Regions from separate parts of the Bacillus nitratireducens genome, predicted to be linked through region 2. Evidence: a T-box and tRNA genes for the amino acid it is inferred to sense, from the RefSeq annotation. Region 2 holds a T-box; the other holds one or more tRNA genes.
What was found. A T-box is a leader RNA that pairs with one kind of tRNA and senses whether it is charged. The one in region 2 lies ahead of ileS2 (isoleucine--tRNA ligase), so its partner is inferred to be a tRNA-Ile.
Positions count from the first base shown of each region.

Region 1: it encodes a tRNA-Ile, which carries the amino acid that the T-box ahead of ileS2 (isoleucine--tRNA ligase) is inferred to sense. The anticodon was not compared.

Region 1 covers NZ_JAUMJO010000003.1:583,855-590,767, forward strand. The annotation lists gene Q3V31_RS14960 (metal ABC transporter permease) at 1-204, shown strand, start outside; gene Q3V31_RS14965 (Fur family transcriptional regulator) at 218-631, shown strand; gene ispG (flavodoxin-dependent (E)-4-hydroxy-3-methylbut-2-enyl-diphosphate synthase) at 711-1,826, opposite strand; gene Q3V31_RS14975 (hypothetical protein) at 1,992-2,357, opposite strand; gene Q3V31_RS14980 (DUF1189 domain-containing protein) at 2,424-3,191, opposite strand; tRNA gene Q3V31_RS14985 (tRNA-Ile) at 3,430-3,503, shown strand; gene sodA (superoxide dismutase [Mn]) at 3,728-4,339, shown strand; gene Q3V31_RS14995 (MFS transporter) at 4,461-5,738, shown strand; gene Q3V31_RS15000 (peptidoglycan D,D-transpeptidase FtsI family protein) at 5,848-6,913, shown strand, end outside.
Region 2 covers NZ_JAUMJO010000002.1:254,688-261,600, forward strand. The annotation lists gene Q3V31_RS07690 (YlmH family RNA-binding protein) at 1-340, shown strand, start outside; gene divIVA (septum site-determining protein DivIVA) at 430-936, shown strand; T-box leader at 988-1,212, shown strand; gene ileS2 (isoleucine--tRNA ligase) at 1,284-4,049, shown strand; gene Q3V31_RS07705 (TraR/DksA C4-type zinc finger protein) at 4,215-4,544, shown strand; gene lspA (lipoprotein signal peptidase LspA) at 4,669-5,127, shown strand; gene Q3V31_RS07715 (RluA family pseudouridine synthase) at 5,132-6,040, shown strand; gene pyrR (bifunctional pyrimidine operon transcriptional regulator/uracil phosphoribosyltransferase) at 6,245-6,787, shown strand.

The DNA.
Region 1 (6,913 bases), on a different contig from region 2:
ACGTTACCAGTTGCAGCAAGTATTCGTATTGCAAAAGGATTTAAACAAACAATTTTCTTTTCCATTTTATTTGGTGAAATTGCAGTAATTGGTGGAATGTTTGCTTCGTATCAACTTGATCTAGCACCAGGTGGTACAATTGTTATGATAGCGGTTCTTATTTTAATCGGTGCGATTTTATGGAAGAAGAAAAAAACTGCATAAAGTAGGGATAGGTATGAATCTAACAGAAGCTTTACGCCTAATGAAGGAAAAAGGATATAAACATACGGGGAAAAGGGAAGAGATGCTAAGGTTATTCGCGGCACATAATCGTTATTTAACTGCGAAAGACGTTTTAGAACATATGAAGGATGATTATCCAGGACTTAGTTTCGATACGATTTATCGTAACTTAACGGTATTCGCTGAAATTGGAGTTTTAGAGCAAACGGAATTAAATGGTGAAAAACATTTTCGTTTTACGTGCTCTATTATGGCACATCATCATCATTTTATTTGTTTAGATTGTGGTGGTACGAAAGAAATCACTTCTTGCCCAATGGATTTTATGAATAAAGATTTTAACGGTTATGAAGTAACCGGTCATAAGTTTGAAATATATGGCCGTTGTCCAAAATGTGCAAAATAAGAACTCGTCGGTTACATAACTGACGAGCTTTTTTACGTAAAAAAGAAGGTTGCCCACAAATATTGTGGCAACCTTCTTTTTATTGTTCTTGTGTTTCTTTTTCTTTTTCTTTTTCTTTTTCTCGTTCAGCAGCCATTTCAGCGGCAATTACATCGATTTCTTTTTTCAGTTCTTCCACCATTATTTCTTCTGGTACTTTACGAACAACTTGCCCTTTACGGAATAATAAACCTTCTCCACGTGCACCGGCAATACCGATATCAGCTTCACGAGCTTCACCAGGACCGTTTACAGCGCAACCAAGTACTGCAACTTTAATTGGTACTTTTAGTGTAGAGATGTATTCTTCCACCTCGTTAGCGATGCTAATTAAATCAATTTCAATACGACCACAAGTTGGACAAGAAATAAGTGTTGCTGCATTAGATGCAAGACCGAATGACTTTAATAGTTCACGTGCAACCTTTACTTCTTCCACTGGATCAGCACTTAAAGAAATACGTAGTGTATTTCCGATACCTTTATTTAAAATTGCTCCAAGACCAGCAGCACTTTTTACAGTTCCAGCAAACAAAGTTCCTGATTCTGTAATACCTAAATGTAATGGATAATCAAAAGCACGAGCGGCTTTTTCATATGCTTCAATTGCTAAGTTAACATCAGAGGCTTTCATTGATACGATAATATCGTGGAAATCTAAGTCCTCTAAAATTTTAATATGGTGCAGTGCGCTCTCGACCATACCATCAGCAGTTGGGTATCCATATTTTTCTAAAATATGACGTTCTAATGAACCTGCATTTACGCCGATACGGATTGGAATGCCGCGCTCTTTCGCTGCGTTTACAACAGCTTCTACTTTATGGCGACGTCCAATATTACCTGGATTGATACGTACTTTATCAATGCCGCCTTCGATTGCTTTTAAAGCAAGGCGATAATCAAAATGAATATCAGCAACAAGTGGAATGTTGATTTGTTTTTTAATATCAGCAATAGCATTTGCTGCGCGCTCGTCTGGAACAGCAACACGAACGACTTGACAGCCTGCTTCTTCTAAACGTTTAATTTCAGCAACTGTAGCCTCAACATCATGTGTTTTTGTTGTTGTCATACTTTGTATAATTAATTCATTGTTACCGCCAATTGTTAAATTACCGACTTTAACTGGACGTGTTTTTGTACGATGAGTCATTTCATTCACGAATAGATCGCTCTCCTTATAAAAGAAGTTTCTTATTTTAGTCCCTTACATCAATGATAGTATGTGTGAGAAAGGGCTATAGAAACCAAAGTACTCGGTTTCACTTTTACTATTGTATCAGCGCCTTTATGTAATTGACAAGGATTAAGTGATGGCTTATTGATATAACGGGAATTTATAAGACTTTCCAACTTGGATTTTTGTAGCAGATGCATTTTTATTTAATTGTTTAAAATCATCAATTACTTTTTCAATAGAAGGAATTTTTTTCTTATTGATCGCTTCTGTAATAGAAAGGACTGTATCACCAGTTTTTACTTCAATTGCTTTATAAGCTGTATCCGTTACTTTTTCTGTTTCTTTCTCTTTATTCTGCTTTGTATCTGTATTTTCTTTTTTTATCGTTTCGGCAGCTGTTGTTTTTTTGTATGAACTTAACATCGGTAAAGTACCGATTTTAATGTCGTAATAAAATATATAACCGAGGACAAGCACGAATAAGAGTACACCTAATCTCTTCATATCCTTCACTCCTTTGCTAGGAATATATGCTTGTCCAAAAAAAAAAATGCCTATTTAGGCATTTTTTTATAGTTCTTGTTTATCTTTTGGTTTTGGAACTTCTTTAATTGTTAAGTATAGAACGATTAAAACAACTGCAATGTAAATGAATGTTGCACCAGGTACGTTTATTTTGAATAAATCCATAATCATAAAGAAGATTGTTGGAATTGTGTAGCTGTAAGCAGTTAATGTCCAAACTTGTTTATAAGATAATTTGCGTTGACCGCTCATCGCAGAACCGATGAAGGCAAGCAAGGTAACTCCTACAAAGGTAATAAATAATTGGAACAAGTACAATAGGAACCCAATAACGAATAGTAAGATCGGATAAATACTGTCAAATAAAGAAATGAAATCTTGTAAATCTTTCTTCTCAAGAGATGCGCCTAGTAAGTCATTATAGGAGTATGTTTGTGTTTGACCATTCCCCATGGAGACTACTTTATCTTTTAAAACAAATAAACCTGTTTTATTTTGATATTTTTCTAAGTCTGTTGAATTTGGATCAAATACGAAAAGGGCATTTCCGTCTTCTTTTTCGATAGGTTGATTAATATCAGCTTGTAGCTCGCCGTTTTCGATTTTAAAATCAGGTAAATCTTTTTCGATTACTTTATTTACCATGTTAACACCATCTTGGATGACGCTACCGTACAAGAAAGTTCTTGGAATAGTAGTGATTAGGCAAAGAAGCATAATATACAAAATGGTTTTACCGATTTTTTGAAAACGGAAAAGCGCCATATCTTTAGGCGAATATACGCTTTTTGCTAGCTGTTTAAAAATGGACATAGATTCACTTCCTTTATGTATGTATAAAATCATTGTAACGTACGAATCTAGAGAAGCTCAAGATATATTATATTTACATATAGTAGAAGGGACTAAATTTCTTCTTATTAATTTACTTCTTTTAGTAGAGAAAAATACAATTGACACTTTTCTTTTGTATATGGTAAATTTATCTTACATTTTTCAAACGATATATTCGATGGGAATTTAGTTTTTTTAATGTTACATACATAATTGTGGACCCTTAGCTCAGCTGGTTAGAGCAGACGGCTCATAACCGTCCGGTCGTAGGTTCGAGTCCTACAGGGTCCATATCCATTTCATATGTTTATTATGTCAGCAGGAAGCTTCCTTGTAGAAGGAAGCTTTTTTTACGGAATATATGAGCATTTTAATTGAAAAGAAGTGGGAATTTTGCTACTTTAATGATAGCAAGACAAAGCGATTTATTTGTTTGCACCCTATGGCAATTAGGGTAGAATGAAGTTGTAGGTCACATATGTAGTGACAATACATAAACCGGGAGGAATATAACAATGGCAAAACACGAATTACCAAATTTACCTTATGCGTATGATGCTTTAGAACCTCACTTTGATAAAGAAACAATGAACATCCATCATACGAAACATCACAACACGTATATTACAAACTTAAACGCTGCTTTAGAAGGTCATGCAGAATTAGCTGACAAAAGCGTTGAAGAATTAGTTGCAAACTTAAACGAAGTACCTGAAGCAATCCGTACAGCAGTACGTAACAATGGTGGCGGACATGCTAACCATACATTCTTCTGGACAATCCTATCTCCAAACGGCGGAGGACAACCAGTAGGCGAACTTGCAACTGCGATTGAAGCGAAATTCGGTAGCTTCGATGCATTCAAAGAAGAATTCGCAAAAGCTGGCGCAACTCGCTTCGGTTCTGGTTGGGCTTGGTTAGTAGTAAACAATGGTGAGTTAGAAGTAACAAGCACTCCAAACCAAGATTCTCCTCTAACTGAAGGTAAAACTCCAGTTATCGGTTTAGATGTTTGGGAGCATGCTTACTACTTAAATTACCAAAACCGTCGTCCTGACTACATCGGTGCATTCTGGAACGTTGTAGATTGGAACGTTGCTGAAAAACTTTACCAAGAAGCAAAATAATTAAAGTTAATACAGCTAGAAAAAAGCTAGGAGTTTTCTCCTAGCTTTTTTCTATGCTCTCCTTTTACATAATTGAGCTTGTCTTTGGAAGACTAGAACATGAAGTAAAGGAGAGTTGTGTATGAAGTGGAAACATGTAATTGGTGATGTTGAAGTGAATCGGGACTTAGTATTATTGCTCGTTATAGGAGGTTTATACACGCTCGCAATTTCTTTATCGAATACGTTTGTAAACATTTATTTATGGAAGCAAACACAAAATTATGTAAATTTGGGCTTGTATAATTTGGCCAGCGTTGTATTGCAACCTCTAACATTTCTTGTGGGCGGGAAATTAGCGAAACGTATTGATCGCTCGATTTTATTGCGAATAGGTGTAGGCACGTTAGCTGTTTTTTTTATCGTCGTTTTAGTAGCGGGAAAAAGTGCATCTCACTATATTTTACTAATGGGAGCCCTTTTAGGAGTTGGTTATGGTTTTTATTGGCTCGCTTTTAACTTGTTGACATTTGAGATTACAGAACCAGAAACAAGAGATTTTTTTAACGGTTTTCTCGGACTTCTTACATCGTTCTCTGGAATGATTGGACCGATAGCTGCAGGATATACAATTTCACGTATGGAAAAATGGAGCGGTTATACTGTCGTTTTCTTCCTCTCGTTAATGCTATTTGCGGTTGCTGTCGTTCTAAGCTTTTTTCTATCGAAGAGAGAATGTGAAGGGCGCTATGAAATTGTGCAAGTATTGAAAGAGCGGCAAGTTGATAAAAACTGGGGAAGAATTACGCGCGCTCATTTCTTCCAAGGTTTGAGAGAGGGAACGTTTATTTTCGTTATTTCGGTATACGTCTATTTAGCATCTGGTAGCGAGTTAGCACTAGGGAAATATAGTTTAGTGAATTCTGCAGTATCATTTGTATGCTATTATTTAGTTGCTCGTATGTTAAAGAAAGAATGGCGAAAAAAAGCAATTTTACTTGGTGGTATTATTTTATACGCGGTTGTATTTTTAGTTATTTTTAATGTTACATATACGAAATTACTTATTTATGCAGCATGTATTGCGGTCGCATATCCTATTTTACTCGTTCCGTATGGCTCCATGACATACGATGTAATTGGTAGAGCAAAACAGGCGAGAGAATGGCGTGTAGAATATATAGTGGTCAGGGAATTATGGTTAAATGCTGGAAGAATTTGTTCCATTTTAAGTTTTTTATGTGCTGTCATATTTTTTCCGCCTGAAAAAAGTTTACCTTTCTTACTATGTATTTTAGGAGCTGGACATTTTCTTATTTATTTTGCAGTTAAAAATGTCAAATATGATGAGGGGAATGTGAACAAAACCAGTGTTGTAGCGCAAGGAAGCACGCAGAATCAAACTGAACCAGAAGGTTAACTTATCGTATGTTTTATGCTAGAATAGAAAAAGATGTAAGACAGCAGTGAGGGCACCTGTATGAAGGTGTCCCTTTCACATTACATAGCTGTTGGTAGAGGGGGTTTGTATGAGCAAGAAGCAGAAACAACAAAAGAAAAAGACCCACGTTCCCTTTCGGTTAAACGTGTTGTTTTTTTGCGTGTTTTTAATGTTCTCCGCGGTTATTGTAAGGCTTGGATACGTACAAATTGTTCGTGGTGAGGAATATAAAAATGAAGTTGAGAAGAAAGAAAATTCAACGATAAGTAATCCTGTACCGCGTGGGAAAATATTTGATCGTAATGGAGAAGCGGTCGTAGATAATGAGCCTGTTCGTACAATTACATTTACAAAAATGAAGGGATCAACTGCAGCAGATCGCTTAGAAACGGCGAAAAAGCTAGCAGATTTAATTGAAGTCCCAACAGATAAGTTAACGGATCGCGATAAAAAAGATTATTGGCTTGCTTTACATAAAGAAGAAGCAGAAGCGAAAATCACAAAAAAAGATCGTGAAGAGTTTAAAGTGAATAAAATTGACGATAAAGAACTAGATGAACGTCAACGAAATCGTGTAACAGAAGAAGAGATTAATCAACTTTCAGCAAAAGATTTAGAAATATTGGCGATTAAAAGTAAGATGGAAAGCGGATATGCAATGACGCCGCAAATCGTTAAAAAAGGTGCAACAGAAGAAGAATACGCGATTATTAGTGAAAATTTAGCGAAATTACCAGGCGTAGATACAAATGTTGACTGGGAGCGAAAATATAAATATGACGATATGTTCCGAAGTGTACTTGGTGGTGTAACTTCTTCTGATGAAGGGTTGCCGAGAGAACGACTAGATTACTACCTTGTTCGTGATTATAATCGTAACGATCGCGTAGGGAAAAGTTACCTTGAGCAACAATATGAAGATAGCCTACACGGCACAAAAGCTGAAGTTAGAAATGTTACAGATAAAGAGGGTAATATTTTAGAAACTATTAATGTGTCACAAGGACAACGAGGTAACGACCTGAATTTAACAATCGATATGGAATTACAAAAGCGCGTAGAAGAAATTCTTACAAAAAACTTAATGAGATTTAAAGGGAGCGAACCTCTTTTAGACCGTGCATTCGTTGTAATGATGAACCCGAAAAATGGTG
Region 2 (6,913 bases):
CTTACAATCAATAGGGAAAGTGAAAGTATCTCTCACGCCTGTACAAGCAGAACAAATTTTGCGTGTCGGTGAAAAGTGGGGAGAGAAATCTGGAACAGTTTCGTCACTTCGTCTAGATGTTTTGTTGGCTGAAATGTTACATATATCCAGGCAGAAAGTACAGCCTCTTATAAAAGGTGGCTTAGTAAAAGTCAATTGGAAAACAGTAGAGCAAACTGCATATGAATGTTTTCCAGGGGATGTATTCTCGATTAGAGGATACGGAAGAAGTAAAATATTTTCTGTAGAAGGTAAAACGAAGCGCGACAAATGGAGAATTTTGTATGGTATACTAAAATGATTGGTTTTTTAGAAGGAAATCCTCCTATTTTGTCGAAGAAAAGATATAATTAAAAGAGGAAATTTAGATAAATACTTGGAGGTGGCGTTGTGCCGTTAACACCATTAGATATTCATAACAAAGAATTTGGTCGCGGATTCCGTGGCTATGATGAAGATCAAGTAAATGAGTTTCTTGATCAAATTATCAAAGATTATGAATTAGTCATTCGTGAGAAAAAAGCTTTAGAAGAAAAGGTTGCGCAATTAGAAGGAAAGTTAGATCATTTTTCTAATATTGAAGATACGCTAAACAAATCTATCGTTGTTGCACAAGAGGCAGCGGAAGAAGTGAAACGTAATGCGCAAAAAGAAGCGAAATTAATCGTACGTGAAGCGGAAAAGAATGCAGATCGTATCATTAACGAAGCGTTAGTAAAATCAAGAAAAGTGGCATTTGATATTGAAGAATTAAAAAAACAAGCAAAAGTATTCCGTACTCGTTTCCGTATGCTATTAGAAACGCAGCTTGAAATGTTAAACAACGATGATTGGGATAAACTAATTGAGTTAGAGGACGAAGTGGACGAGCTGTTGAAAAAAGAAGAAACAGTGTAAGCTTGACGTTTTTCTCATTATTACATATAATTTTAAACAGCATATTTATTAAGAAAAACGAAGATAGGGATAAGTACCTTTTTCATACCTTATATAGCGAACTGAGGATGGTGTAAGCTCAGGATAAGGAGATAATGGGAATATCACCCTGGAGTTCCGCGCTGAACAAATAGAGTAAGCGTCGGCGTATATTCGCGTTAAGAATATAAAGAGGATTGTATACATACGTATAGGATCTACTAGGGTGGTACCGCGGGAGACTTTCTCGTCCCTTTTTGGGATGAGAAAGTCTCTTTTTTATTCCGTTTTTTAAGTGTTTCTTTTATACATGTAAGGAGGAATTGAGCATGGAGTACAAAAATACATTACTAATGCCAAAAACAGAGTTCCCAATGCGTGGGAATTTACCAAAACGTGAGCCTGCAATGCAAGAACAGTGGGCTGAAATGAATATTTATGAAAAGGTACAAGAACATACGAAAGGTCGTCCTTTATTTGTACTGCATGATGGACCTCCATATGCGAATGGTGACATTCATATGGGACATGCATTAAATAAAGTGTTAAAAGACTTTATTGTTCGTTATAAATCAATGACGGGTTACTGCGCACCATATGTACCAGGTTGGGATACACACGGTTTACCAATTGAGCAAGCTTTAACAAATAAAGGTGTAAAGCGTAAAGAAATGACAGTTGCTGAGTTCCGTAAGTTATGTGCAGAGTATGCATATGAGCAAGTGGAACGTCAACGTGAACAATTTAAGCGTTTAGGTGTACGTGCAGATTGGGATAATCCATATATTACTTTAGAGCCAGCTTATGAAGCACAACAAATTAAAGTGTTTGGTGACATGGCGAAAAAAGGTTATATCTATAAAGGACAGAAACCAGTTTACTGGTCTCCAACAAGTGAATCAGCTTTAGCAGAAGCTGAAATTGAATATCAAGATAAAAAATCAGCATCTATTTACGTAGCATTCCCTGTAAAAGACGGAAAGAACGTATTAGAAGGTGATGAGAAATACATTATCTGGACAACAACGCCTTGGACGTTACCTGCAAACTTAGGTATTTCTGTTCACCCAGAACTTGAATATGCTATTGTGAAAGTAAATGATGAGAAATATATCATCGCTTCTGAACTATTTGAGACAGTTGCAAAAACGTTAGAGTGGGAAAATGCTGAAGTTGTGAAAACGGTAAAAGGTAGCGAACTTGAGTATACAGTTGCAAAACATCCATTCTACGATCGTGACTCATTAGTTATGCTAGGAGAGCACGTAACAACAGATGCAGGTACAGGTTGTGTTCATACAGCACCAGGACACGGGGAAGATGACTTCGTTGTTGGTAAAAAGTATGGCTTAGAAGTACTTTGCCCAGTTGATGATAAAGGTGTATTGACAAATGAAGCACCAGGATTTGAAGGCTTATTCTATGATAAAGCTAACAAGCCAATTACAGAAAAATTAGAAGAAGTAGGCGCGTTACTGAAACTAACATTCATTACGCATTCATACCCACATGATTGGAGAACGAAAAAACCAATTATTTTCCGTGCGACAGCACAGTGGTTTGCATCTATTGAAGCGTTCCGTAAAGAGTTATTAGAAGCTGTTGCGGAAACAAAATGGGTACCAGCATGGGGAGAAACGCGTCTTCATAATATGGTTCGTGACCGTGGTGATTGGTGTATTTCTCGTCAGCGTGCATGGGGTGTGCCAATTCCTGTATTCTATGCAGAAAATGGTGATCCAATTATTACAGATGAAACAATTAACCATGTAGCAGATTTATTCCGTGAGCACGGTTCTAACGTATGGTTCGAGCGTGAAGCGAAAGATTTATTACCAGAAGGATTTACACATACAGGTAGCCCAAATGGTGAATTCCGTAAAGAAACAGACATCATGGATGTATGGTTCGATTCAGGTTCTTCTCACCAAGCGGTATTAGAAGAGCGCGAAGACTTACAACGTCCAGCTGATTTATATTTAGAAGGGTCTGACCAGTATCGTGGTTGGTTTAACTCTTCATTATCAACAGCAGTTGCTGTAACTGGTAAAGCTCCATATAAAGGCGTACTAAGCCATGGTTTCGTACTAGATGGTGAAGGACGTAAAATGAGTAAGTCGATTGGAAACATCGTCGTACCGAAGAAAATTATGGATCAATTAGGCGGAGACATTTTACGCTTATGGGTATCTTCTGTTGACTATCAATCTGATGTACGTATCTCAGATGATATTTTAAAACAAGTAGCAGAAGTGTATCGTAAAATCCGTAACACATTCCGTTTCTTATTAGGAAACTTAGATGACTTTAATCCAAGTGAAAATACAGTAGCGGTAGCTGAACTTCGTGAAGTAGATCGTTACATGTTAGTGAAGTTAAATGACTTAATTACAAAAGTAAAAGATGCATATGAAACATATGACTTTGCTGCTGTATATCATGCAATTCACAACTTCTGTACAATTGATCTAAGTTCATTCTACTTAGACTTTGCAAAAGACATTTTATACATTGAAGGTGCAGATCACGCGGATCGTCGTGCGATTCAAACTGTATTATATGATGTTCTTGTTGCATTAACGAAACTTGTAACGCCAATCTTACCTCATACAGCTGATGAAGTATGGCCATATGTTCCTGGTGCAGAAGAAGAAAGCGTACAGTTAACTAATATGCCAGAAGCTACAGAAGTAGAGGGTTCAGAAGCGTTAAGAGCAAAATGGGATGCATTTATGACATTACGTGATGACGTTTTAAAAGCGTTAGAAGTAGCTCGTAATGAGAAAGTAATTGGTAAGTCATTAAATGCGAGCATTACGCTATATCCGACTGCAGAAATGAAGGCTACGTTAGAGTCTATTAGCGAAGACTTAAAGCAATTATTCATCGTCTCTGAGTATAAACTTGGTGGTACAATTGAAGAAGCGCCAACAGAAGCACCAAAGTATGAGCATACAGCTGTAGTTGTAGCACAGGCGACAGGTGAGACGTGTGAACGTTGTTGGGTTGTTTCAGAAACAATTGGTAAAGATGCAGAACATGAAACATTATGTGAGCGTTGTGCAACAGTTGTTAAAGAAAACTATGTAAAATAATAAAAAACTGATTGCGCGCAAGTGCAGTCAGTTTTTTTGTTTTTTTTGTTGATGATATATTAAAATAATTTTCACTCTCTTTCCTATGAAGGAAAAATGTGTGTGAGGTAAGCATGAGAATTTCGGACACACTAATTGTACATTGCAGCTGGGAGGAATGTACACGTGAATGAAATGTATATGGAAATCAAAGAAGAATTGCAATTGATGAGAAAAGAATTGCAAGAGAGACTAGCTAAAGAAGTCATGCACAAATATGATACAGAGTTCAGCCAAGAACTTGGATATGAAATAAAGGAAGAGATAAAGAAAAAATTGCTATTACATGATATAAAAGAGGATTTAAAAGATGTAGAACGTGCATTATTTAAGATGGAAATAGATATGTACGGTATTTGTGAAGAAACTGGGAGAGCAATTTCTACAAAACAAATGAAAACAATGCCGACTGCCCGTACGATTCATGAATTTTTCTATGAAAAGGTAAATGTATGAATACGCACGACGATATTATGTTACCTTTTTTTAATTTATTTTATTCTTCTATAAAGGTTCATTGTGAAAAGGTAGCAGCTATGCTAAAATTTTGAGGTACACTGTCTTTGTGGGGGAAATGAAAATGATATATTATGTAATAGCGTTATTTGTCATTGCCATCGATCAAATATCGAAGTGGCTAATTGTAAAGAACATGGAATTGGGTACAAGCATTCCGATTATCGATAATGTATTATACATAACATCACATCGAAATAGAGGAGCTGCCTGGGGTATTTTAGAAAATAAAATGTGGTTCTTCTACATTATTACAGTCGTTTTCGTAGCGTTTATCGTATTTTATATGAAAAAGTATGCGAAAACAGACAAGCTTCTAGGTATTTCATTAGGTCTAATTTTAGGCGGAGCAATTGGCAATTTTATTGATCGTGTATTTAGACAAGAAGTAGTGGATTTCATTCACGTGTATATTTTCTCGTACAACTATCCAGTATTCAATATAGCTGACTCAGCATTGTGTATTGGCGTTGTGTTAATTATTATTCAAACAGTATTAGAAGGAAAGAAAACGAAGGAGTAATTGAATGAGTGAAGTAGTACAAGTAACAGTTGCAGAAGAACAAAAAAGTGAGCGAATTGATAAATTCGTTGCAGAAATAAACAGTGAATGGTCACGTTCACAAGTACAACAATGGATTAAAGATGATGTTGTTACAGTTAATGGAAAGTCAGTTAAAGTGAATTATAAAGTAAAAGGAAATGATGAAATTACAGTAACAATTCCTGACCCAGAAGAGTTAGATATTCAACCAGAAGATATGAATTTAGAAATTTATTATGAAGATGCAGATGTACTCGTTGTAAATAAGCCACGTGGTATGGTTGTGCATCCGGCACCAGGACACACAAGCGGTACGCTTGTAAACGGACTTATGCATCATTGCACAGACCTATCAGGTATTAACGGTGTAATGCGTCCTGGTATCGTGCATCGTATTGATAAAGATACATCTGGACTATTAATGGTTGCTAAAAATGATATGGCGCACGAATCACTTGTAAATCAACTTGTAGCAAAAACAGTAACAAGACGCTACAAAGCGATTGTACACGGTGTAATTCCACATGATAAAGGAACGATCGATGCGCCAATTGGTCGCGATAAGAAAGAACGTCAAAGCATGACAGTTGATGAAAATGGTAAGAATGCTGTTACACACTTCCAGGTGTTAGAACGCTTTAAAGATTTTACACTTGTAGAATGTCGCTTAGAAACGGGACGTACGCACCAAATTCGTGTTCATATGAAATATATTGGCTATCCACTTGCAGGAGATCCGAAGTATGGTCCGAAGAAAACATTAGACATGAATGGACAAGCACTTCACGCAGGCATTTTAGGGTTTGACCATCCTCGTACTGGTGAATATATTCAGTTTGAGGCACCGATTCCAGAAGTGTTTGAAGACGCATTAAATATTTTACGGAAATAGTATTGACAAATCATAAGAAAACTGAGATACTGACAACAGTTAAATAATGATCCTTTAACACAGCCCCGTGAGGTTGAGAAGGTAACGGTTTGAAATACATAGGGTATGCTGTACCCTTTTTTCAAAAGTCCTCTCGCACACGCTGAGAGGACTTTTTTTATACCATTACTCTCACGCAAGAAAAAAAGCTTGGAGGTGTAGAGCATGCAAGAGAAAGCTGTCGTTTTAGATGACCAAATGATTCGCCGCGCTTTAACACGAATTAGTCATGAAATCGTGGAACGAAATAAAGGTGTCGATAATTGTGTTCTTGTCGGAATTAAAACTCGTGGAATTTTTATTGCACAACGTTTGGCAGAACGAATTGGTCAAATTGAAGGAAAAGAAATGGAAGTTGGAGAACTAGATATTACGTTATATCGTGATGATCTAACACTACAATCGAAAAATGAAGAACCACTTGTAAAAGGTTCTGATATCCCTGTAGATATTACGAAGAAAAAAGTTATCCTTGTGGATGATGTATTATACACAGGAAGAACAGTTCGAGCAGCAATGGATGCTCTTATGGATTTAGGTAGACCATCACAAATCCAACTGGCGGTTCTTGTTGATAGAGGTCATCGTGAACTACCAATTCGCGCTGATTATGTAGGAAAGAACATTCCAACATCAAGTGAAGAGCGTATCGAAGTTGATTTGCAAGAGACAGATCAACAAGATCGAGTAAGCATATACGATAAGTAAAGCCCTTTTAAATGTAGTCCTGTGAGGCTGCCAAAGGGTCTTGGCTTTCATATGTCAAATTTGGCATACGAAAGTGTAGGACTCTTTGTGCACAGGCACAAAGAGTTTTTTTATTGCAAAGATTTA